Regions from separate parts of the Pseudochrobactrum algeriensis genome, predicted to be linked through region 2. Evidence: predicted binding sites of a transcription regulator. Region 2 holds the regulator's gene; each other region holds the start of a gene.

Region 1 (8,326 bases), 370 kb from region 2:
TATCTGGCGCTGGGCATCATGATCCCGATCCGCCTCGGCACCGTTTCCATTCTGGAGCTGATGGTTGCCAGTGGTCTGGTGAATACGCTGACATCACTGATCCTTGTTTATACGGCACAGGGTTTGCCGCTGGCGATCTTCATCCTGTCTGAATTTATGGGGCAGGTGTCGAAAGATCTCAAAGATGCCGGCCGTATGGATGGTCTGAGTGAGTATCGCATTTTCTTCCGCCTCGTGCTGCCGCTGGTACGTCCGGCTATGGCAACAGTTGCGGTGTTTACGATGATCCCGATCTGGAATGATCTCTGGTTCCCGCTGATCCTTGCGCCGTCTGAGGAAACCAAAACCGTTACGCTGGGCGCACAGATGTTTATCGGGCAATATGTAACCAACTGGAATGCGGTTCTGGCCGCGCTGTCGCTGGCAATCCTGCCGGTACTGATCCTGTATTTCATATTCTCCCGTCAGTTAATTCGCGGCATTACCGCAGGAGCAGTCAAATGAGTGAAGTCGGGGCAAAAAAACTGCGCGTAATGGTCGCCGGTCTGGGGAATATGGGGCTTAGCCATGCGCTGGCCTATCATAAAAATCCGGGCTTCGAGATTGTCGGTCTGGTCAATCGCTCAAGCATCAATCTGCCTGAAGAGCTGCGCTCCTATCCGCTGCTGACCTCCTATGAAGAGGCTTTGCAGCAGTTGAAGCCTGATCTGGTTTGTGTTGCGACCTATTCGGACAGCCATGCGGATTATGCGATCATGGCAATGGAAGCAGGCAGTGACGTTTTCGTTGAAAAACCGCTGGCGACTACCGTAGCTGATGCTGAACGTGTGGTTGCAAAAGCCAAGGAAACAGGCCGCCAGCTGGTGATCGGCTATATTCTGCGCCATCATCCGTCATGGGTACGTCTGATTGAAGAGGCGCGCAATCTTGGCGGGCCTTATGTTTTCCGTATGAATTTGAACCAGCAGTCCAGCGGCGCCCATTGGCAGACCCATAAACAGCTGATGAAAACCACATCGCCGATTGTCGATTGCGGTGTACATTATCTGGATGTGATGTGCCAGATCACCGATGCCAAAGCTGTGGAAGTGCGCGGCATGGGCGTGCGGTTGAGCGATGAAGTTGCGGAAGGCATGTATAATTACGGCCATTTGCAGGTGCTGTTCGCGGATGGCTCGGTGGGCTGGTATGAAGCGGGCTGGGGGCCGATGATGTCGGAAACTGCATTCTTCGTGAAAGATGTGATCTCGCCGAAGGGCTGTGTTTCCATCGTGATGGAAGAAGGCGCGAGTTCTGCTGACATTAACACCCATACCAAGACATCGGTCATCCGTGTGCATCAGGCTGAAACGGATGCTGACGGCAAATTCAAAAAGCAGGATGAGCTTTTGTCCATGCAGGGTGAGCCGGATCATCAGGAACTGTGTGACCGCGAACAGGCTTTTATGCTCAAGGCAATCACAGAGAATATTGATCTGACCCGCCATATGGATGATGCAGTGCAGTCTTTGCGTATTTGTCTTGCGGCGGATGAAAGCGTGCGCAGCGGTCTGGCTGTGAAATTATAAAACAGCCTGCGATTTGCATTGCGTAGCTTTGGCCTTGAAAACATTCTGACAGGAAAACGACTTTGGGAACTCTGAAACTCAATAATATCCGTAAATCATATGGTCAGGTCGATATTATCAAAGGTATCGATCTGGATGTGCGGGACGGGGAACTGGTCGTTTTCGTCGGACCGTCTGGCTGCGGAAAATCCACACTGCTGCGTATTATTGCGGGGCTGGAGGATGCCAATTCCGGTGAAGTGCGTATTGACGATCAGGTGGTTAATCAGACGCCGCCTGCCAAGCGCGGTATTGCCATGGTGTTTCAGAGTTATGCGCTCTATCCGCACCTGACAGTTGAAGCCAATATGGGGCTGGGTCTTAAACAGGCTGGTAAACCGGCAGCTGAAATTAGTGAGCGGGTTACGCAGGCTTCCGGCATGCTTTCGCTTGAAAGCTATCTACAGCGCCGTCCGGCCGAACTTTCCGGTGGTCAGCGTCAGCGTGTGGCGATTGGCCGTGCACTGGTACGCGAGCCGAAACTGTTTCTGTTCGATGAGCCGCTTTCCAATCTTGATGCAGCATTACGTGTGAATACGCGTCTGGAAATCGCCAAGCTGCATCGCCAGCTGTCTGCAACCATGATTTATGTGACTCATGATCAGGTGGAAGCGATGACACTGGCTGATCGGATTGTTGTGCTGAATGCCGGTAAGATTGAGCAGGTCGGTGCGCCGATGGATCTCTATAATGCACCGGATAATGAATTTGTTGCGGGCTTTATCGGTTCACCGAAGATGAATTTCGTCGATGCTGCTGCGCTGAATGACGGTCAGGCAAAGCGCATCGGCATCCGGCCGGAACATATTACGCTGGATGGTAATTCAGGTCAGTGGAAAGGCTCTGTTGTTCATGTTGAGCAACTTGGTGCTGATACCAATGTCTATCTGGATACCGAAACTGCAGGGCTGCTGACAGTGCGTATTTTCGGCCAGTATCGCGTGGAACCGGGAACTGTCATTTATGCGACGCCGGAGAGTGATAAAATTCACCGTTTTGACGGCGAGGGGCGTGCGATCCGCTAAGTGCTGCGATTCTTGAAATAACAGCAAAATCCTTGCGGATTTTCCGGTTGCACTTCTGCATTGCCCAATATTACGGGCAATTATGGATGTAATTATCAGCTTTAAAGCGTGTTTATTGAAGTGTGAAACTTTAAAACATGCTTTTCGCGATATGAATTTGACCTTACGTCCAAAATTAACCAACATGCTGCCGTATTTGCCGTTATCCTGCGGCACATCTTGAATCAGGAAAATTGAACCATGTTGAAAAAGATTGCTATTGCCGCAACCGCAGCGACCTTTCTGGCCGGTTGTACAACAGATCCTTATACAGGCGAACAGAAGATCTCCAACACCGCCGGCGGTGCAGGTATTGGTGCTGCTGTCGGCGCGCTGGGCGGTCTGATGGTCGGCGGCTCGAGCACTGCGCAGCGTAATGCTGTTCTGATCGGTGCCGGTCTTGGTGCGCTGGGTGGCGGTGCAATCGGTAACTATATGGATCGTCAGGAAAATGAGCTGCGCGCGCAGCTGCAGGGAACCGGCGTTTCGGTTACCCGTAACGGTGATCGCATCATTCTGAACATGCCTTCCAGCATTACCTTTAACACCGATCAGGATGTTGTAATGCCGCAATTCTATTCGACACTGTCTTCAGTGGCGATTGTTCTACGCAAATTCGACAAGACACTGGTTGATATTAAAGGTCATACGGATTCAACCGGTTCTGCTTCACATAACCAGAACCTGTCGCAGCGCCGCGCTATGTCCGTTGGTAATTATCTGAGCGGTCAGGGCATCGATGGCCGTCGTTTTGCGATTATGGGCTTCGGCTCAACCCAGCCGGTTGCTTCCAATGCAACACCGGATGGCCGTGCGCAGAACCGTCGCGTGGAAATCGAGATTTCTCCGCTCAAAGGCGTGTAAGGCTTTTAAAGCTGTTTCAAAGAGCCGCTCCGGTCATGCCGGGGCGGTTTTTTATTGCCTGCTGGAAGAGGGCTAAGTCTGTGCCGGTACGACAATATGATCGAATCGACGTTTGGCTAAATTCGTTCCCGTCTTGTTTTAATTTTCGAAATCTTTTTTAGCGTTGCATTATTTATAAATTAGAACATCAGAAGAACAAAATGTTATATTGATTTAAAATCAATGACTTAATCCTATTGCAGATTGAGAACAAATAGGATACATATTATCCATAAAGTTTCATTCTGCGGACTTCAAGTGACGCAAAGGGATAGTGTAAAATGTCTCAGAATTCATTACGACTTGTTGAGGATAAATCAGTGGACAAATCAAAGGCTCTGGACGCGGCACTGTCACAGATTGAGCGCTCATTCGGTAAGGGCTCGATCATGCGCCTTGGCCAGAATGACAAGGTAGTGGAAATTGAAACTGTCCCGACCGGTTCGCTGTCTCTAGATATTGCGCTGGGCGTCGGTGGTTTGCCTAAAGGGCGTATTGTTGAAATTTACGGGCCTGAAAGCTCGGGTAAAACAACAATGGCGCTGCATACAATTGCTGAGGCGCAGAAAAAAGGCGGCATCTGTGCCTTCGTGGATGCGGAACATGCACTTGATCCGGTCTATGCCCGCAAGCTCGGCGTTGATCTTGAAAACCTGCTGATCTCGCAGCCGGATACCGGTGAGCAGGCACTGGAAATCACGGATACGCTTGTGCGTTCCGGTGCGATTGACGTGCTGGTTGTCGACTCCGTTGCGGCTCTGACACCGCGTGCGGAAATTGAAGGTGAGATGGGCGATTCCCTGCCGGGTCTTCAGGCACGCCTGATGAGTCAGGCTCTGCGTAAGCTGACCGCTTCGATTTCCAAGTCCAATACGATGGTTATCTTCATCAACCAGATCCGTATGAAGATCGGTGTGATGTTCGGTTCGCCTGAAACTACCACCGGTGGTAATGCGCTGAAGTTCTATGCTTCGGTTCGTCTGGATATCCGTCGTATTGGTTCGATCAAAGAGCGCGATGAAATCGTAGGTAACCAGACCCGCGTTAAGGTTGTTAAGAACAAGCTGGCTCCTCCGTTCAAGCAGGTTGAGTTCGATATCATGTATGGTGCGGGTGTCTCCAAGACCGGTGAGCTGATCGATCTTGGTGTAAAGGCCGGTATTGTTGAGAAATCCGGTTCATGGTTCTCCTATAATTCGCAGCGCCTTGGTCAGGGGCGCGACAATGCGAAAAACTTCCTGAAGGAAAATCCGGAAGTGGCTAATGAGATCGAGCTGACTTTGCGTCAGAATGCCGGTCTGATTGCCGAGCAGATGCTCGACAATGGCGGCGGTGCAGATGATGCACCGGATGCCGCTGAAGCGTAATTGATTGCGCTCAGATCATTGATAAGATCGCAATACCCCGCATTACATGCCGTGATGCGGGGTATTTTGTTGCTGCGGCACTTCAATGCATGCAGATATATGGGCGGATATCTGGACACTGCATGATCATCTGTTTAAAAGCAGGCAGTAACAATAACGGATATGGTTACATGCTGAAGGCGATCGGGTAATTATCTGGCCGGATCAAGCTGTTGCGCAAACCGGATCCCATACTTATTTGAGATATGACAGGCCGTGTTACTACGGTTTAAATCGGGCAGAACCCAAAGGTGAATAATGAGCGGCGTTAACGAGATCAGGTCAACATTCCTCGATTATTTTCGTAAGAATGGCCATGAAGCGGTGGCGTCGAGCCCGCTTGTGCCACGCAATGACCCGACTTTGATGTTCACCAATGCCGGTATGGTTCAGTTCAAGAACGTCTTTACCGGTCTTGAAACGCGCCCTTACAGCCGTGCTGCAACTGCGCAGAAATGCGTGCGCGCCGGTGGTAAGCATAATGATCTGGATAATGTCGGCTATACTGCACGCCACCACACATTCTTTGAAATGCTGGGGAATTTCTCCTTCGGCGATTATTTCAAAGAAGAGGCAATTACCTTTGCATGGAATTTGCTCACCAAAGAATTTGGTCTGAACAAAGATAAGCTGCTTGTTACCGTTTATCATACGGATGACGATGCTGCGAATTACTGGAAGAAGATCGCCGGTCTGTCGGATGATCGTATCATTCGTATCGCAACCAATGACAATTTCTGGTCGATGGGTGATACCGGCCCTTGCGGCCCTTGCTCGGAAATCTTCTTCGATCACGGCGACCATATCTGGGGTGGCCCTCCGGGATCAGCTGATGAAGACGGTGACCGTTTCATCGAGATCTGGAATCTCGTTTTCATGCAGTTCGAGCAGATTACAAAAGAAGAGCGCATTGACCTGCCGCGTCCGTCGATCGACACAGGTATGGGGCTGGAGCGTGTTGCTGCCGTCTTGCAGGGCGTGCACGACAATTATGATATTGATCTGTTCAAAGCACTGATCCGTGCTTCGGAAGAAGCAACCGGCGTGAAAGCTGAAGGCGGACAGCGTGCCAGCCATCGCGTGATCGCGGATCATCTGCGTTCTGCCAGCTTCCTGATTGCCGATGGTGTTTTGCCGTCCAATGAAGGTCGTGGTTATGTGCTGCGCCGTATCATGCGTCGCGCCATGCGTCATGCACAGTTGCTTGGTGCACGCGATCCGCTGATGTACCGTTTGCTGCCGACACTGGTTCGCGAAATGGGACAGGCTTATCCGGAGCTGGTGCGTGCAGAAGCTCTGATTTCTGAAACGCTGAAGCTTGAAGAAACCCGTTTCCGTAAAACACTGGAACGCGGCCTTGGTCTCTTAAGCGATGCAACAGAGAATATGAGTGAAGGTCAGAGCCTTGATGGTGAGACTGCGTTCAAACTCTATGACACTTATGGTTTCCCGCTTGACCTGACGCAGGATGCACTGCGCCAACGCGGCATTACTGTTGATACCGATGGTTTCAGCGCTGCTATGGAACGCCAGAAGGCTGAAGCCCGTGCCAATTGGTCAGGCTCCGGTGATGCGGCAACGGAAAAAGTCTGGTACTCTGTACGCGATAAAGTCGGCGCGACAGAGTTCCTCGGTTACGATACCGAGAAGGCTGAGGGCGTTGTAACCGCTCTGGTTCGTGATGGTCAGATCATCGATAAAGCAGCACAGGGTGAAACTGTCAGCATTATCGTCAACCAGACACCATTCTATGCGGAATCCGGTGGTCAGCAGGGTGATGCCGGTTTCATCTATGGCGATGGTTTTGTCATTGAAGTGACCGATACGGTGAAAAAAGCTGACGGCGTTTTTGTCCATCAGGCAACAATCCGTGAGGGTAAGCTCGCAACCGGTGATGCCGTTGAGCTGGTGGTTGAACATGACCGCCGCAGCCGTATGCGCTCCAATCACTCGGCAACCCATCTGCTGCACGAAGCTCTGCGCGAAACGCTTGGCGATCACGTGGCGCAGAAGGGTTCTCTCGTTGCTCCTGAACGTCTGCGTTTTGACTTCTCACATCCGAAACCGATCAGCGAAGAAGAGCTGCGTAAGGTTGAGAGCATTGCCAATGAGATCATTCTGCAGAACTCACCGGTAACTACCCGCCTGATGGCAGTGGATGATGCGATTGAAGCCGGTGCTATGGCGTTATTCGGCGAGAAATACGGCGACGAAGTGCGCGTGGTTTCCATGGGTACTGCGACACAGGGCGATAAAGCCGGTAAAACCTATTCTCTGGAACTGTGCGGTGGTACGCATGTCCGTCAGACCGGTGATATTGGTCTGGTACGCATCGTATCGGAAGGCGCGGTTGCAGCCGGTGTTCGCCGTATGGAAGCGCTGACCGGTGAGGCTGCGCGTCTTTATCTGGAAGAACAGGATGACCGTGTTAAAGCGATTGCATCTGCTCTGAAGACCACGCCGTCGGAAGCGCTTGATCGCGTGAACAGTCTGATTGATGAACGCCGTAAGCTGGAAAAAGAGCTGACGGAAGCGCGTAAGAAACTGGCTCTCAGCGGCGGTTCTTCCAAATCGGATAATGAAGCGAAGACCATTAATGGCGTTCAGTTCATGGGGCGCAGTGTGACCGGTGTTGCACCGAAAGACCTGAAGCCATTGGCGGATGAAGGTAAAAAGGCACTTGGCTCCGGCATTGTTGCTTTCATCGGTGTAAGCGAAGACGGTAAGGCCAGTGCAGTTGTTGCTGTAACGGATGATCTGACATCCCGCTTTAGTGCCGTTGATCTGGTGCGTGTTGCGTCGGCAGCGCTTGGCGGTCAGGGCGGCGGCGGCCGTGCAGATATGGCGCAGGCTGGTGGTCCTGATGGCAGCAAGGCTGATGAAGCACTGGCTGCCCTTGCTAAAGCCATTGAAGGCTGAACTTTGATAAAATGCTGAGATAAGAAAGCCGCCGGAATTTTCCGGCGGCTTTTTGTTTATAAAAGATATGCAAGATGCCGGAGGTGGTATCTTCATCACGAATTTGGGTTGAGGAAACGGGCGGAGAACTATGAGTAAAGTTGTTCTGATTACAGGTGCAAGCCGTGGTATCGGTCGGGCGGCAGCAATTTTATGCGGTGAAAGAGGCTGGTCAGTCGGGATTAATTATGCCGGAAATCACGAAGCTGCAGAGCTGACTGCCGAGGATGTGCGCAAAGCAGGCGGACAAGCGACCACCTTACAGGGCGATGTCGCTGTTGAAGCCGATGTCATTGCCATGTATGACGAGGCTGAAAAGCAGTTTGGTCAGCTGGATGGCGTTGTGGTCAATGCCGGTATTGTTGCGCCGTCACAGCAATTGGCTGAT
Region 2 (8,326 bases):
GTTGCTTTTGACGCTCTCAAAGGCGGCGATGCACAGCACAATGCGGCTGCCCTGCTGCGCGTACTTGGCGGTGAAGCCGGTGCTTATCGCGATATCGTGCTACTCAATGCCGGTGCTGCATTAGTGATTGCCGGCAAGGCCAAAGATATCAAAGAAGGTATTGCCCTTGCTGCACAGTCGATTGACAGCGGCGCGGCCAAAGCCAAACTCGATCAGCTGATTGCTGTATCGAACAGCAAGACAAGTGAATAAAATGACCGATATTCTCAAAAAGATCGAAGCCTATAAGCTTGTTGAAATTGCAGAAGCCAAATCACGTTTGCCATTGGCAGACGTGAAAAAAGCTGCGGCCGATCAGCCGCCTGCCCGTGGTTTCCTTAAAGCATTGGAAGCAAAGCAGGCTGCCGGTTCTTTCGGTCTGATTGCGGAAATCAAAAAAGCCAGCCCGTCCAAAGGTCTGATCCGTCCGGATTTTGATCCGCCTGCATTGGCAAAAGCCTATGAAGATGGTGGTGCGGCCTGTCTTTCTGTTCTGACAGATACACCAAGTTTTCAGGGTGCACCGGAATTCCTGCAACAGGCGCGCGCTGCCTGCTCTCTTCCAGCGCTACGCAAAGACTTTCTGTTTGATCCTTATCAGGTCTATGAAGCACGTCATTGGGGTGCGGATTGCATTCTCATCATCATGGCAAGTGTTGACGATGCTATGGCACAAGAGCTGGAAGACACAGCCTTTTCGCTTGGCATGGATGCATTGATCGAAGTGCATGATGAAGCGGAGATGGAACGGGCACTCAAATTGTCTTCACGCCTGCTCGGCATCAACAACCGCAACCTGCGTACTTTCGAAGTTGATCTTGCAGTTTCTGAGCGTCTGGCAGCCATGGTGCCGGATGACCGCCTGCTGGTTGGTGAAAGCGGTATCTTCACCCATGATGATTGCCTGCGTTTGCAGAAATCCGGCATCTCCACCTTCCTGATCGGTGAAAGCCTGATGCGCCAGCAGGATGTGGCCAGTGCAACCCGCAAACTCCTGACCGGCAAAGAGTAAATTATGAGCAAGCTGACACATCTCGATGAAAGCGGCGCTGCGAATATGGTCGATGTCGGCGACAAAGCCGAGACTATGCGCATTGCGACCGCATCGGGTTGTGTCACGATGCAAAAACAGACGCTTGAGCTGATCCTTTCCGGCAATGCAGCCAAAGGCGATGTAATCGGCACAGCCCGTCTTGCCGGTATTATGGCCGCAAAGAAAACATCTGATCTGATACCGCTTTGCCATCCATTGATGCTGAGCAAAGTCTCGGTTGATATCGAGCCGGATGAGGCGCTGCCTGGTTTGCGGGTCAGTGCGACAGTCAAACTGACCGGCAAAACCGGTGTGGAAATGGAAGCGCTCACAGCTGTCTCCGTCGCCTGCCTGACGATTTATGATATGGCAAAAGCTGCCGATAAAGGCATGGTCATCGGCAATATCGCCGTCGACAGCAAAACCGGCGGTAAATCCGGTGACTGGCAGCGCTCTTAGCATATCGCTCTTATTTTTTACGGGGTAGGTTTCATGGCATTATTACCGGTTGATGAGGCTTTGCGGCTTTTGCTCGCGGATAAAATGCCTTCCGGCCATGAGCACGTCGCTCTGCATGAAGCCGGTGACCGTGTTCTTGCTACTTCGATCTTTGCCTCATTCAATCAACCGCCTTTTGATGCCTCGGCTATGGATGGCTATGCCATTCGCTTTGCTGATGCAGAACAACTGCCGGTGACACTGAAAGTCATCGGTGAATCTGCTGCAGGCAAAGGCTTTGACGGTACAGTCAGATCCGGTGAGGCTGTGCGTATTTTTACCGGTGCGCCAATGCCTGCCGGTGCCGACACGATTGTCATTCAGGAAGACACGCTGCAGGAAGGCAATCTGGTCACATTGTTACGGGATGTGGGCAAGAGCCGTCACATCCGTTTCAGCGGGCTGGATTTCAAAGATGGCGAATGTCTGCTGCAAACCGGTCATCTGCTTGATCCGGCATCGCTCTCTTTGGCTGCAGCGTCCGGCCACGCACAATTGCAAGTCTATAAACGCCCTAAAACAGCTATTCTTGCTACCGGCAATGAGCTTGTGCCTGCGGGCACTGTTCCTGCGGCAGATCAGATCGTCAGCTCCAACAGTTATGGTGTCGCAGAAATTGTACGGCGCAATGGCGGCACGGCAGATGATCTGGGCATTGTGCCGGATGATTTGGCCCTTATCGAACAATCCATTCGCAATGTTGCAGCTTCGGATGCAGATATTCTGATTACGCTTGGCGGCGCATCCGTCGGCGATCATGATCTGGTGCATAAAGCACTGACCAATTGCGGCGTTGAACTCGGCTTTTACAAAATCGCCATGCGTCCGGGCAAACCGCTGATGTTCGGCCAGCTGGATCGCGAAGGCAAAGTGCCCCTGCTCGTTCTTGGTCTTCCAGGTAATCCGGTTTCCAGTCTCGTTTGTTCCTATGTGTTTCTGGCGCCGCTGGTTGCGCGTCTGGCAGGCAAAGCCGCGACCACCTATATTGCCGGCGCCAGACTGGCACAGGACATGGCTGCCAATGGCAACCGCCGCGATTATGCCCGTGCGGCACTAACCCGCAACAGCGATGGCGAGTTACTGGCAACGCCTCTGCCGGTGCAGGATTCTTCCATGCTGACCGTCATTACCCGTGCGGATGCTCTGCTGATCCGTGAGCCCTTTGCGGAAACAGCTAAAGCCGGTGATCGCTGTCAAATCCTGATGATACGCTGAAATCCTTTAAACAATCGGATTAATCACTTTTAAAGCCTTGCAGAACAATACTGGAACATATAGTGTTCGTTCTGGGTTTGTTTTAAAAATTGATTCTCGCAACCGCGCCCCGTGCATGCGGTTATGCGTTTAGTCCGCACGACTTCATTATCTGCCACCATAATTTCAGTAAACGGCAGATAATATAAAGGCTTTGGGAGCGTATAATGCTGACGCGTAAACAACATGAATTATTGCTGTTTATCCATGACCGCCTGAAGGAAAGCGGCATTCCCCCTTCGTTTGACGAGATGAAAGAGGCGCTCAATCTCGCTTCCAAATCCGGCATTCACCGTCTGATTACAGCTCTGGAAGAACGCGGTTTTATCCGTCGTCTGCCAAACAGAGCGCGTGCGCTTGAAGTTGTGCGTTTACCGGATTCGATTGCACCAGGTCTCAACAGCCAGAAAAAATTCTCACCAAGTGTCATTGAAGGCGATCTCGGCAAAAAGAATGTCACCGAACTGCCTAAAAAAGCAGCGTCTGCAGCCGATCCGGAAGCACCTGCCGGTATCAGTGTTCCGGTGATGGGGCGTATTGCAGCCGGTGTACCGATTTCTGCGATCCAATCCCAGACCCATATGATTACCCTGCCACCGGAAATGCTTGGCAGCGGTGAGCATTATGCGCTGGAAGTTAAAGGCGACTCGATGATCGAAGCCGGTATTCTCGACGGCGATACAGTGATTATCCGCCGTGGTGATACTGCAAATGCCGGTGAAATCGTTGTGGCTCTGGTCGATGATGAAGAAGCAACACTCAAACGCTTCCGCCGCAAAGGCGCATCTATTGCGCTTGAAGCTGCCAATCCGGCCTATGAAACCCGTATTTTCGGTCCTGACCGCGTACGTGTTCAGGGCAGACTGGTTGGTCTGGTACGCCGCTACTAATATGCCAGCGGAGCGGAAACCGGCATTACTGCCGGTTTTCAACTACAGGCAGTTTATTGCTCCTGCTGCATATTCTTGCATGGGCAATAACGGGCCATTTTAAGTATTGCACCTCCCGATACAAATAGTGCCCTACAAGCTATTTTCGCTGCACTATTATGCTGTGACTACGCATTCATAATAGCTACGGTCAGAAAAAGGTGTGACAGTTCTTATTTTGGATCTTCCAGATTGCGGGCAGCACGGGACCAGAGGCGGTAGCTATGCCAAGGTCGTTGCGGCTCTCCCACTGCAAACACGACCTGCGCCTGTTCCGGCTTATATGCCAAACCAGCTTGATGCACTTGCGCCTTTATAGTCGCACTTTGCTGCATAGTTGGAAAAAGAGTTTGTGCTTTGTCTGTATGCTTGTGGCTATCCGGTTTCAGATAAATCTCTGCCACGCCTTGTAGTGCCAGTTGCTGGCGGGTGATGATAACAGGGGCACTTCGCGTTACTGCCCCTGTAATAATGCTGGCTTTTCTATCGGGACAAGACAGGTTTCCCGCATAAGCGAGAACGATAATATCACCGATATTACAGGCAATATCTGCCGCAGACCGGTTTTCCGCATAGATCAGCACCTGCCCGTTTTGCAGATCAAAACTGCATAACCCGTCCTCACAGACAAAACCTCCGGAATTTGCCGCGCTGCTATTATCCGGCGTTTTAACCTCATGGATTCTGTAGGCCTTGCGCCAGTTATCCGTTGTGAACGCAGCCGGTCGCGCACGGTTTACATAAAGACTATTGTTCTGGCGGACTGCAACCAGTCTGGCATCTTCCGAGATAATAATATCCGGCAAAGTGTTCATACTCAGTACAATCCCGCCAAGGATCAGAAAGAACAGCGATATCAGCCGCAAATGACTGGTAAAGATCATTGCTGTAAGCATTGCCGCTGTCCAAAGCAACAATACCGGCACGGGCAACAGGCCGGGGACCAGATCAGGGGAAAGTCCGGCAACAAAATGCGCAATCCATTTGACCAGCTCAATGCCTTTGCCCATCACCTGTAAAGGCAGCCATTCCAGTCCTAAAGGCATCAGCAGCAGAGATAGCACAGCGAAAGGCATAATCAGTACCGAGATCACCGGCAGTGCCAGTGCATTTCCCAGCATGCCAAGCGGTGCCATATTGTTAAAATGAAAGGCTGCAAAAAGCCCGCTGGCCGTACCGGCTAAAAGCGAAGTCGCCGCAATCCCGCCAAGCCAAATCCTGAGCTTACCCCCCAATGTCGTCTGCCGCATTACCTGTTCATTGCTTTGTCTCTTGCGTAATTTCCACCATGCAAAGCCTGCAATCAGCGCACCGGTTGCCGAGTAAGACATCTGAAAACTCGGCCCCAGAATTTCATGCGGTGTCACAAGAATACTGAACAGCGCTGCAATCGCCAGATTGCGCAAGGTCAGAGCTTTACGATCTAAAATCACCGCACAAAGCATCACGGCCAGCATGATAAAACTACGCTGTGCCGCCACATCTGCACCCGACAAAGCCAGATAAAAACCGGAAGAAAACAGCGAAATCAGTGCGGCGATTTTCTTCACCGGATAATACAGCGCTAAAGACGGGAACAGTCCCGCAATGCCACGCAGGCTCACCATGACAATAGCTGCTGCCAGCGCCAGATGCAGGCCGGAAATTGAGAGAATATGCGCCAATCCTGCAATGCGCAGCGCCTCATTGGTTGTCACGCTGATCCCTGCACGCTGGCCGGAGATCAGCGCTGCTGCCACCGCCCCTTCTTCGCCGGGCAATGCCTGCATAATCCGCCCGCCGATTACAGCCCGTATCTGACCGGTCAGCGCCTCAATTGAAGCAGTCCAGCTCTTTGATACTGCATCACCTGCAAAGTCATCATCGACCAGTTTCGGCACGCCGAGATAAAAGCCATTACCGCCAATGCCGCGAAAATATCCATGAAATGCGAAATCATACTGCTCGGAACGTACCGGCCCGCCATGGGGACGCAATCGCACCGCTCCTTTCAGAACAGAACCGGTTTCAGCCTGTGCAGGTAAATCACGGGCAGAGAGCCGCAACCGCTGCGGCGCATAGCGCAAATGCGGTTTTTCCGTTGTCAGCACATCGGCAACAATACGCCAGCGTCCGGCTTTGCCATTGTCTTCAGCCTCCTGCTCGAGCGAGACAATCCGCGCCGTCAGAGTGGTTGAAACAGAACTGCCAAGCATTTGCGTTGCATAGCGCTGCGTCTCCCATTTCGCAGCCAGCATACCGGTCATAAAGGCTAATATCAGTATAAGGCTGATGCGCCTTATCAGCGTATCCCGCAGCAAAAACAGCAGCCAGCCGAACAGACATGCCGGCACAAACAGCTCTATCCAGTATGGTTCGGCCTTCAGGGAAAAATAATGAACCGCCCCTGCTCCACTCGCAACGGCCAACAACAGGAAAACCGTCCCGCGTTCATATTCAAACAGCAGAGCATCACAGATATTATCCAGAAAACGCTGCCAATATTCCCGCAGATTGAGCCGGATGATCCGTGCCCGCTTTCGTCCGCTATAAACAGCACCATCATCGGGGATAATCTCTGCATCCGGCACCGGAGCAAAACCGAGCATGAATTGCTCGGCAGTTAATCCGCTGCTATGCTTCGACCGGACAGCAGCACTCCCTGACCCGCCATCATCATGACGGGACTCAGTCTTGCTTGCCTGATGGCCACATTCACCGCCATAACCATTCGCCATGCTGTCTGAATTGCCCCCGCACCTGACAGCTGCACAATTATACGTCCAAAACAGCCTATTTCACGCAGGAATCTTGCATTGAGCGGCGTTAAACACCGGTTCTGCGCTTTGATTTTTGCATCAAGTCTTGCACGTTGTGCTGCCTATGCTACATGAACAGCACAAGAAATCGAGAGGCGGCCAGTTACATTCTTTAGCCGATATATTCGGATATAAGCGTAAGATCCTGTAACCTTGCCGCAGATACGGAGCGACTGATGTCATCACCCGTTATTACCCGCTTTGCGCCTTCACCGACCGGCTATCTGCATATCGGTGGCGCTCGTACAGCGTTGTTTAACTGGCTTTATTCCAAACATACCGGCGGCAAGATGCTGCTGCGCATTGAGGATACCGACCGCGAGCGCTCCACAGAGGCGGCAACGGCAGCTATTCTTGAAGGTCTGACATGGCTCGGCCTGACATGGGACGGCGATGCCATCTCCCAGTGGGAACGCGCACCGCGCCACCGCGAAGTTGCTGAAGAACTGGTGAAAGCCGGTAAAGCCTATTATTGCTATGCCTCACCGGAAGAACTGGACGCAATGCGTGAACTGGCGCGTGCTGAAGGCCGCCCGCCGCGCTATGACGGCCGCTGGCGTGACCGCGATCCGTCGGAAGCACCGGCAGGTGTGAAGCCGGTTATCCGCATTAAAGCGCCGCGAGAAGGTGAAACCGTTGTGCTGGATGATGTGCAGGGCGAAGTCCGTTTCCCGAACAAGGATCTGGATGATTTCATCATTCTGCGTTCCGACGGCGCGCCAACCTATATGCATGCGGTTGTGGTCGACGATCATGATATGGGCGTTACCCATATTATCCGTGGTGACGACCATCTGACCAATGCCGCCCGCCAGACTGTTATTTATCAGGCAATGGGCTGGGATGTGCCTAAAATGTCCCATATCCCGCTGATCCATGGTGCGGATGGTGCCAAGCTCTCCAAGCGTCACGGTGCGCTCGGCGTTGAGGCCTATCGTGCAATGGGCTATCTGCCTGAAGCACTGTGCAACTATCTGGTTCGCCTCGGCTGGAGCCATGGTGATGATGAAATCATGACCATTGAGCAGATGATTGAATGGTTTGATACCAAAGACATCAACAAGGGCGCATCGCGTTTTGACTTCCAGAAACTGGAAGCCATTAACGGTCACCATATCCGTGCCAGCGATTCAGAAACGCTTACCAAGGCGCTGATCGATGTTCTGCCTTATATTGAAGGTGGTGCAGAATTGCAGGCTCTGCTGACCGATGAGCGCCGTGCGCAGCTTGTTGCAGCAATGCCGGGTCTCAAAGACCGTGCAAAAACGCTGGTGGAACTGGCAGACGGTGCGAAATTCCTGTTCGTTTCCCGTCCGCTGCCGCTGGATGAAAAAGCTGCAAGCCTGCTCAATGATGAAGGCCGTGCAATACTCAAAGATGTGTTGCCGAAGCTGGAAGCTGCCGAGTGGAATGCTGATGCGCTGGATGCCGTTGTCCGCGCCCATGCGGAATCAACCGGCCTGAAGCTTGGCAAAATTGCCCAGCCTCTGCGTGCGGCCCTCACCGGCCGCGCCACTTCACCGGGCGTTTTTGACGTTCTGGTGGTTCTGGGTCGCGAAGAAGCGCTCGGACGTATTCAGGATCAGGTCGTATAAAGCCTGCCAGAAGCCGTGTTCTTTCAACAGAATACGGCTTCAAACACGTCCTGAACACAGGAGTGTGATTTTCAAAAACCGGCCTCTGTCGTAAGAATGGCTAATTGACAGAAATTTGTTCAGAAAAACGCAAATTTCCACATTGCAACCTCCAACATTTACGATAGTTTGAGCCATAAA
Region 3 (8,326 bases), 580 kb from region 2:
GCGGGTGGTATTGCAGGTTATAGTCTGATGCAGCGCGCCGGACAGGCGGTATTTGCTGAGATTGTAAGATTTTGGCCAGATGCCCGTTCTGTCGCTGTGCTCTGTGGTTCCGGTAGTAATGGCGGCGATGGTTATGTCGTCGCAAAGCTGTTGAGGGCGGCGGGCATATCTGTGGCTTGCTTTTATACGGAACAACCCAAAACGGACAGTGATGCTGCTCTTGCCTATGCTGACTATGTGTCTTCAGGCGGACAGGTTCTGCCGCTTCATCATTTTGTACCCGAGGATTATCCGCTGGTTGTGGACGCTCTGCTCGGTGCGGGATTGGTGCGCGATGTAAGCGGGGAGCTTGCAACTTGTATCACAAAGCTGAACATGTCCGGTGTATCTGTCTGTGCCATTGATCTGCCAAGCGGTATATCCGGGCTGGACGGGCAGGTTAAGGGTGTGGCTGTGCAGGCGCAGCACACTGTTACGTTTTTTCGTAAGAAGCCCGGACATTTATTGCAGCCGGGACGTGAGTTATGCGGTGAAGTGCATGTCCGCGATATCAGCATTGAAGATACGGTATTCGAAACAATACCGGTCAGGCTTTATGAAAATCTGCCGGAGCTCTGGCGTGATGTTCTGCCTGCTGCACAGATCAATGCCCATAAATTCACACGTGGCCATGTCGGGGTGTTTTCCGGCGGGATGATGTCCACCGGTGCTGCACGTCTGAGTGCTTCTGCAGCTGCGCGCACGGGGGCGGGGCTGGTGACAATGATTGCACCGCCGGATGCATTACCTGTTCATGCCGCACATCTGACGGGCACAATGCTGTATCCGTTAGGTGAAACTGTTGATGTTCTGAATTTTATCAGAACAAGAAAAGTCAAAACTGCGGTTCTGGGGCCTGCCTTTGGTGATCTGCCAAGGGCGCGGGAGCTGGTCTGTGCATTAATGGCGGATAGTGCAGATGGAGTCGGTTTGAAAACACTGGTTCTGGATGCTGATGGCATCACAGCATTTAAAGATCAGCCGCAAATACTGTTTGCTGCCGCAGAACGATCAGGCTGTTCGCTGGTGTTGACACCGCATGAGGGAGAGTTTCAGCGGTTATTCGGCGAATTGGTTACGGATAGTCAGAGTAAAGTTGAGAAAGCGCGACAGGCTGCTCAGCTCAGCCATAGTGTGGTGATTTATAAGGGGGCGGATACGGTGATCGCCGCGCCAGATGGTCGTGCTGCAATTAATAGTAACGGGACGGCATTACTGGCAACTGCCGGTTCCGGTGATGTGCTGACCGGTATTATTGCGGGGCTATGTGCGCAGGGTATGCCAGCCTTTGAAGCTTCCTGTACGGCGGTGTGGATACATGCGGAAACTGCAAATTGTTTTGCTGAGGAAGCGCCGGTCGGTTTAATCGCCGAAGATATGCCTGACCTGATTGTAAAAGTATGGGCACGACTTGCGAAAAATGGTTTGCTCTCAAATGACAGCATATCCCTGAAAAATGCAAAGCACTGAGATAAGGAAACCCGACCACAGAGCTGATTTTCGTTCCCGTATCATTTAATAAAAACGCCGCCTGTTTTATCAGGCGGCGTTTTTATTTATTCAGCTGCGAGTGTTTTGCCGTCAGGGCGACGTTCCAGCAGTTCCTTCAGGAAGTGGCCGGTATAAGAACGCGGTTCGGCGACGATATCTTCCGGACGACCGACGGCCACAATCTCACCACCGCCGTCACCGCCTTCAGGGCCCAGATCCAATACCCAGTCAGCGGTTTTGATGACTTCGAGATTATGCTCGATAACAGCAACCGTATTGCCCTGATCAACAAGCTCGTGCAGCACTTCCAGCAGTTTGGCAACGTCATGGAAATGCAGGCCGGTGGTTGGTTCATCAAGAATATACAGCGTCTTGCCGGTTGCACGGCGAGATAGTTCTTTGGCGAGTTTAACACGCTGGGCTTCACCGCCGGAGAGCGTGGTCGCCTGCTGGCCGATTTTGATATAGCCAAGGCCAACGCGGTTCAGCGTTTCCATCTTGTCGCGGATGCTTGGCACCGCAGCGAAGAATTCCACACCTTCTTCAACCGTCATATCAAGAACATCGGCGATGCTCTTGCCTTTAAAAAGAACTTCCAGTGTTTCACGGTTGTAGCGTTTGCCGTTACAAACATCACAAGTCACGTAAACATCAGGCAGGAAGTGCATTTCGATCTTGATGACACCGTCACCCTGACAGGCTTCACAGCGTCCGCCTTTGACGTTGAATGAGAAGCGGCCAGGCTGATAGCCGCGTGCTTTTGCTTCCGGCAGACCGGCAAACCAGTCGCGGATTGGTGTGAAGGCACCGGTATAAGTTGCCGGATTGGAACGCGGCGTACGGCCGATTGGTGACTGATCGATATCGATCACCTTATCCAGCAGTTCCAGACCTTCAATCCGGTCGTGTTCGGCCGGATGCTCGCGGGAGCCCATAATTTTACGTGAAGCAGCTTTATACAGGGTTTCGATCAGGAAGGTGGACTTACCGCCACCGGATACGCCGGTTACTGCGGTAAAGGTACCGAGCGGAATTTCACCGGTTACGTTCTTCAGATTATTGGCGCGGGCACCAACAACTTTAATGCGTTTGGATTTAGTGATTTTACGGCGTTCTGCCGGAACCATAACCTGCATAGCACCGGACAGATATTTGCCGGTGATAGAATTTGGATTGTTTATCACTTCGGACGGTGTACCCTTAGCAATAATCTGACCACCATGAACACCGGCTGCCGGACCAATATCAACGACATAATCGGCTGTGAGGATGGCATCCTCATCATGCTCAACCACAATTACGGTATTGCCGAGATCACGCAGATGACGCAGCGTGTCGAGCAGACGTGCATTGTCGCGCTGATGCAAACCAATGGATGGTTCATCCAGCACATAGAGAACGCCGGTCAGGCCGGAGCCGATCTGCGAAGCCAGACGGATACGCTGGCTTTCACCGCCGGAAAGCGTGCCGGAATTACGCGACAGTGACAGATAATCCAGCCCTACATCATTGAGGAAGCGCAGACGCTCGCGGATTTCTTTCAGAATACGTGCGGCAATTTCGTTCTGCTTGTCATTGAACTGCTGGTCGATTGTGCTGAACCACTGGTCTGCATTGCGGATCGACATTTCTGTCAGCTGGCCGATATGCATCATGCCGACTTTAACCGCCAGTGCTTCCGGTTTCAGGCGATAGCCTGCACAGGAAGGGCAAGGTGTGGCAGACATATAGCGTTCAATCTCTTCACGCGACCAGTTGGAATCGGTTTCCTTCCAGCGGCGCTGCAGATTAGGAATAACACCTTCAAATGTCTTGGTGGTTTCGTAAGAGCGTGAGCCGTCCTTATAAACAAAGGTAATTTCTTTACCTTTGGTACCATGAAGCACAGCCTTTTGGGCATCTTCGCTCAAATCCTGCCACTTATCTGTCAGCTTGAAACCATAGGCTTTACCCAGTGCTTCCAAAGTCTGATTGTAATAAGGCGAAGAGGATTTTGCCCAAGGTGCGATTGCACCGTCTTTCATGCGCAGGGTTTCATCCGGCACAATCAGGTTCGGATCAATGGCCTGCTGTGAACCAAGACCGTCACAGGTCGGGCAGGCACCAAACGGATTGTTGAAGGAGAACAGGCGCGGCTCAATCTCGGCAATGGTAAAACCGGAGACAGGGCAGGCAAACTTCTCGGAGAACAGCACGCGCTCATGGGTGTCGTTTTTGGATTTATTGGCGCTGTCTGCTGCGGTTTCTTCTGGTGGCAGCGGCTTATCCGCAAATTCTGCAATCGCCAGACCTTCAGCCAGTTGCAGACAGGTTTCCAGACTGTCGGCTAGGCGGGAAGCCAGATCAGGACGCACCACAACGCGGTCAACCACCACATCAATGTCGTGCTTGTATTTTTTATCCAGTGCCGGTGCATCGGCGATTTCATAGAAAACACCGTCAATTTTGACGCGCTGGAAGCCTTTTTTCTGCAGCTCAGCGAGCTCTTTGCGGTATTCCCCCTTACGGCCGCGTACAATCGGCGCCATGATATAGAGGCGGGTGCCTTCTTCAAAAGCCATCACACGGTCAACCATCTGGCTGACTGTCTGGCTTTCAATCGGCAGGCCTGTGGCAGGGGAGTAAGGTACGCCAACGCGCGCATAGAGCAGGCGCAGATAATCGTAAATCTCGGTGACAGTACCGACCGTTGAGCGCGGGTTGCGGCTGGTGGTTTTCTGTTCAATGGAAATAGCCGGTGACAGACCGTCAATCTGGTCAACATCCGGCTTTTGCATCATTTCCAGAAACTGGCGCGCATAGGCTGAAAGACTCTCGACATAACGGCGCTGACCTTCCGCATAAATCGTGTCGAAAGCGAGCGATGATTTACCGGAACCGGACAGACCGGTCATGACAATCAGCTTGTCGCGCGGCAGATCAATATCAATATTTTTCAGATTATGTTCGCGGGCGCCGCGAATGGAAATAAATTTTTGATCGCTCATCAGCATTGTGCCTGCGGTTGGTGCGTAACAATTTGGCCGGAAACAGGAGAATGGCAGGATTTACAATGTCTCAGCCAAAACTCAGACATTTATATAGGTGCGCTCTGCTTAAACTCAATATTGACCGGATTTGTACTCTGTTTTGCGGAACCGCGCTGCACCGATGACAGTCCAGCCGCTCTCCCGCAATTTTGCAAAAGGTTATAGAACAAAATATGAACTTAAGTCCAGTCAGATTTTGGTTGTAATCGCAGCAAAGCAGAATTTCTTGTCTAGAGCGGTTTACGTCCAGATTGGATCATAGCACTCGCTCTAGATTCTTTATTTGGTCGCATTGTCACGGGCGTCAAGTTGATCCAACTTGACTGTGAAATGCTCTAAGTTCATCAAATGACGATGTAATATAATGTGAAAACCTATCAGTTGACGATGCGCTGTCCTGAGAGCACACTGAAATTGTCTTCAGCATCAGCGGAGGAAAGGGATGTAAAGTCCCGAACAGCTGAAGACGGGCGAAAGCCCAGACAGGAACTTATACTGTTCCGCGCGAAACAGGAGGAATATAAGGATGAGTCCACCTGACCATGCATGACGATATTGTATCGTCGAAAAATAATGTTTTTTCTGAAACTACCGGATTTCTGTAAGGACTATCTGTGAAGATAGTATGCATAGAAAGATCAATGACTATATTCACCGGTCTGTGTGCTTCGGCAGCAAATCGCAGAATATAGGATTTGCTGAAAGTGGTAAGGTTCTGAAAATTATAGCTGAATGCTATATCTGCGGTTCAGAGCCAGACTGTCACAAATGAAAGTTGAAGTGTGGTTTTATCGAAAGAGCAACAATTTATCATTTCTGCAGATAACCTGCCTTCAGGGCAGCTTTCTGAAAGCTTGTCGGCGAATGACTACCGACAAAATGGGATGAACCCCAATCAAAAGCCCTGCGCGCCAAAATAAGTGAGCGGCAGGGCATTTTTGTATGTTGTATAAACTTATTGCCGAGGCAGATGTGCCTCTTCCCTTATTAATCTTCTCCCCCGACATAGTGATTATGACATAAACCCGCCGGTAACGGCGGGTGAAAGCAATTGCGCGGGTAAATTTGCGGTGCTTATATGCCGGTGGTGGTATCGGGGAGCATGACGACATACCGCCACGGAGGGTTCTCAAAAATCAGGGCAAAGACGCTGTGTTTTTGCCTGAAGACAGTTTGCGACAGCGGCGGCTCCTGCTTCTGGCGGAATTGTTTTGATTGCAGAATATGGAAATAATTTTAATGACAAGCACATCGCATAAACCGCGCGCGCGTGATCTCGGTATTCCGTTTACAGGCACAACCGGCCCGAATAATGCCATTACTGATGTTGAAGGCGTGACGGTTGGTTATTCGACGATTATCGAGGGTGAGGGCAAGTTAGAGACCGGTAAAGGCCCTGCACGCACCGGCGTTACGGCCATTCTGCCACGGGGTAAGACATTCAATCCGGTGTTCTCCGGCTGGTATTCTCTCAACGGTAATGGCGAGATGACCGGCACAACATGGGTGGAGGAGAGCGGTTTTCTTGAGGGGCCGATAGCGATCACCAATACGCATAGCGTTGGCGTGGTGCGGGATTCTGTAGTTTCATGGCTGATTGATAATGATCTGACGGGGCCGCATTTCAAAGACCTTTACTGGCTGCTGCCGGTGGTAGCTGAAACATGGGACGGTATCCTGAACGATATCAACGGCATGCATGTGAAGAAAGAACATGTCTATGCCGCGCTGGATAATGCTGCTGGCGGTAGAATTGCAGAAGGTAATGTCGGCGGTGGCACCGGTATGAACCTGTTTCATTTTAAAGGCGGCACTGGCACATCCTCCCGTAAACTGAGCGAAGAAGAGGGCGGCTATACTGTCGGCGTGCTGGTGCAGGGTAATTTCGGCAGACGGCAGGATCTGATGATTGCCGGTGTGCCTGTCGGTGAGGAAATCACCGAGCTGATGCAGGATACCTCATGGACGCGTGAGGAGAGCGGCTCGATTATCGTTGTCGTGGCAACGGATGCGCCGCTGCTGCCGCATCAATTGAAACGGCTGGCACGTCGTGTGCCTGTTGGCATTGGTCGTGTCGGTGGTTTTGGAGCCAATGGCAGCGGCGATATTTTTATCGCGTTTTCAACGGCCAATCCGGATGCTTTCAGCCGTGAGGAGACTACACAAATGGAGATGGTCTCCAATAATAAAATGGATCCGCTCATTCAGGCTGCTGCTTTGGCAACCGAAGAGGCGATTATCAATGCGATGATTGCTGCGGAAACAATGAAAGGGCGTGACGATAATATCTCCTACGCGCTTCCGCATGACCGGCTTGTTGAAGTTATGAAGAAGTATAACAGACACTCTGAATGAAATTTGTGACCGGGAGGTGGCTGAAAAGCCGCTTCTTTGTTGCGAACAGGGGCAGTTCGCTTTATTCGAGGCTCTAACAGCAGTTTTTTGCAGCAGAGATATTATGAATATTCACGACACAGCCCTGAACGGCGATACAGGTTCAGATTTGCAGGACAAATTGGCGAAACCTGCGCCGGTTTCCGATATCAGTCAGGAACTGGATGATTATGTATCCATGAGTGATGAGGATATGGGCGGAGACGGTTGTCACCCGCTGTTCCGCAATGTGCCGTCCTCGGTCGGGTTCAACAAGCTGCGCAAGCGCCTGCTGCGTCAGACCCGTCAGGCGATGGATGATTTCGCCATGGTGCGTCCGGGCGACCGCTGGCTGGTGGCACTGTCCGGCGGCAAGGATTCTTACGGCTTGCTGGCGCTGCTGCTTGATCTGAAATGGCGTGGTCTCCTGCCGGTTGATCTGATTGCCTGTAATCTCGATCAGGGACAGCCGAATTTCCCGAAACATATTTTGCCGGATTATCTGACCAAAAATCAGATTACCCACCGTATTGAATACCAGGACACCTATTCGATTGTGACGGATAAGGTGCCGGAAACCCAGACCTATTGTGCACTTTGCTCCCGTCTGCGCCGCGGTAATCTTTACCGAGTTGCGCGTGAAGAGGGCTGCTCGGCGCTGGTTCTCGGCCATCATCGGGAAGATATTCTCGAAACCTTTTTCATGAATCTGTTCCACGGTGGCCGTCTGGCTTCTATGCCGCCGAAACTTCTGAATGATGAAGGCGATTTGCTGGTCTTGCGTCCGCTGGCCTATGCGGCGGAAGATGACCTGGCAAAATTTGCCACAGCAATGGAGTTCCCGATCATTCCTTGCGATCTGTGCGGCAGTCAGGACGGTTTGCAGCGCAATATGATGAAGGCGATGCTAACCGATATTGAAAAGCGTATGCCGGGTCGTAAAGATACGATGATCCGCGCGCTGGCCAATGTGCGCCCGAGCCATTTGCTGGATCGTAAGATTTTTGATTTTGCGTCGCTGGTAGCGCCGGAACTATCCTCCTCCTCAGAAGAATAACGGAAGCAGACAATGTTTGATCATCGCGAGATTAACTGGCTGGCTGATTTGCTCAGCTCGACCGCTGATACTGAAATTCTGCCGCGCTTTCGCCGGCTGGACAGTGGCGATATCCGTCAGAAGACCTCGGCTGCTGATCTGGTGACTGAGGCTGATGTTAATTCGGAAAAGGTGATCACCGCTGCTCTGCGTGAGCGCTTTGCCGGTGCGATGATCGTTGGCGAAGAAGCCTGTAGTGACAATCCGGCATTGTTGGATGGTCTGAATTCTGCGGATCTGGCTTTCACCATTGATCCGGTGGATGGCACATTCAATTTCGCATCCGGTGTGCCGCTGT

Evidence for each region. The regulator LexA, encoded in region 2, represses DNA repair genes until DNA is damaged. The targets are predictions, from matches to a motif close to TGTTCNNNNTGTGTTCNG.
Region 1: a site for LexA is predicted at 3,716-3,733, ahead of recA (recombinase RecA). Genes of this name have one in related genera too.
Region 3: a site for LexA is predicted at 4,722-4,739, ahead of uvrA (excinuclease ABC subunit UvrA). Genes of this name have one in related genera too.

Annotation. Positions count from the first base shown of each region.
Region 1 is NZ_CP075361.1:1,715,396-1,723,721, reverse strand. Features, by position in the region: gene KHQ09_RS10145 (carbohydrate ABC transporter permease) at 1-504, shown strand, start outside; gene KHQ09_RS10140 (Gfo/Idh/MocA family protein) at 501-1,568, shown strand; gene KHQ09_RS10135 (ABC transporter ATP-binding protein) at 1,631-2,632, shown strand; gene KHQ09_RS10130 (YiaD family glycine zipper/OmpA-like lipoprotein) at 2,873-3,535, shown strand; gene recA (recombinase RecA) at 3,856-4,941, shown strand; gene alaS (alanine--tRNA ligase) at 5,239-7,899, shown strand; gene KHQ09_RS10115 (SDR family oxidoreductase) at 8,030-8,326, shown strand, end outside.
Region 2 is NZ_CP075361.1:1,346,921-1,355,246, reverse strand. Features, by position in the region: gene trpD (anthranilate phosphoribosyltransferase) at 1-252, shown strand, start outside; gene trpC (indole-3-glycerol phosphate synthase TrpC) at 254-1,051, shown strand; gene moaC (cyclic pyranopterin monophosphate synthase MoaC) at 1,055-1,531, shown strand; gene KHQ09_RS08330 (molybdopterin molybdotransferase MoeA) at 1,565-2,785, shown strand; gene lexA (transcriptional repressor LexA) at 2,992-3,714, shown strand; gene KHQ09_RS08320 (ComEC/Rec2 family competence protein) at 3,927-6,470, opposite strand; gene gltX (glutamate--tRNA ligase) at 6,728-8,146, shown strand.
Region 3 is NZ_CP075361.1:1,924,539-1,932,864, reverse strand. Features, by position in the region: gene KHQ09_RS11060 (NAD(P)H-hydrate dehydratase) at 1-1,509, shown strand, start outside; gene uvrA (excinuclease ABC subunit UvrA) at 1,596-4,517, opposite strand; gene KHQ09_RS11050 (DmpA family aminopeptidase) at 5,799-6,914, shown strand; gene ttcA (tRNA 2-thiocytidine(32) synthetase TtcA) at 7,132-7,989, shown strand; gene KHQ09_RS11040 (inositol monophosphatase family protein) at 8,002-8,326, shown strand, end outside.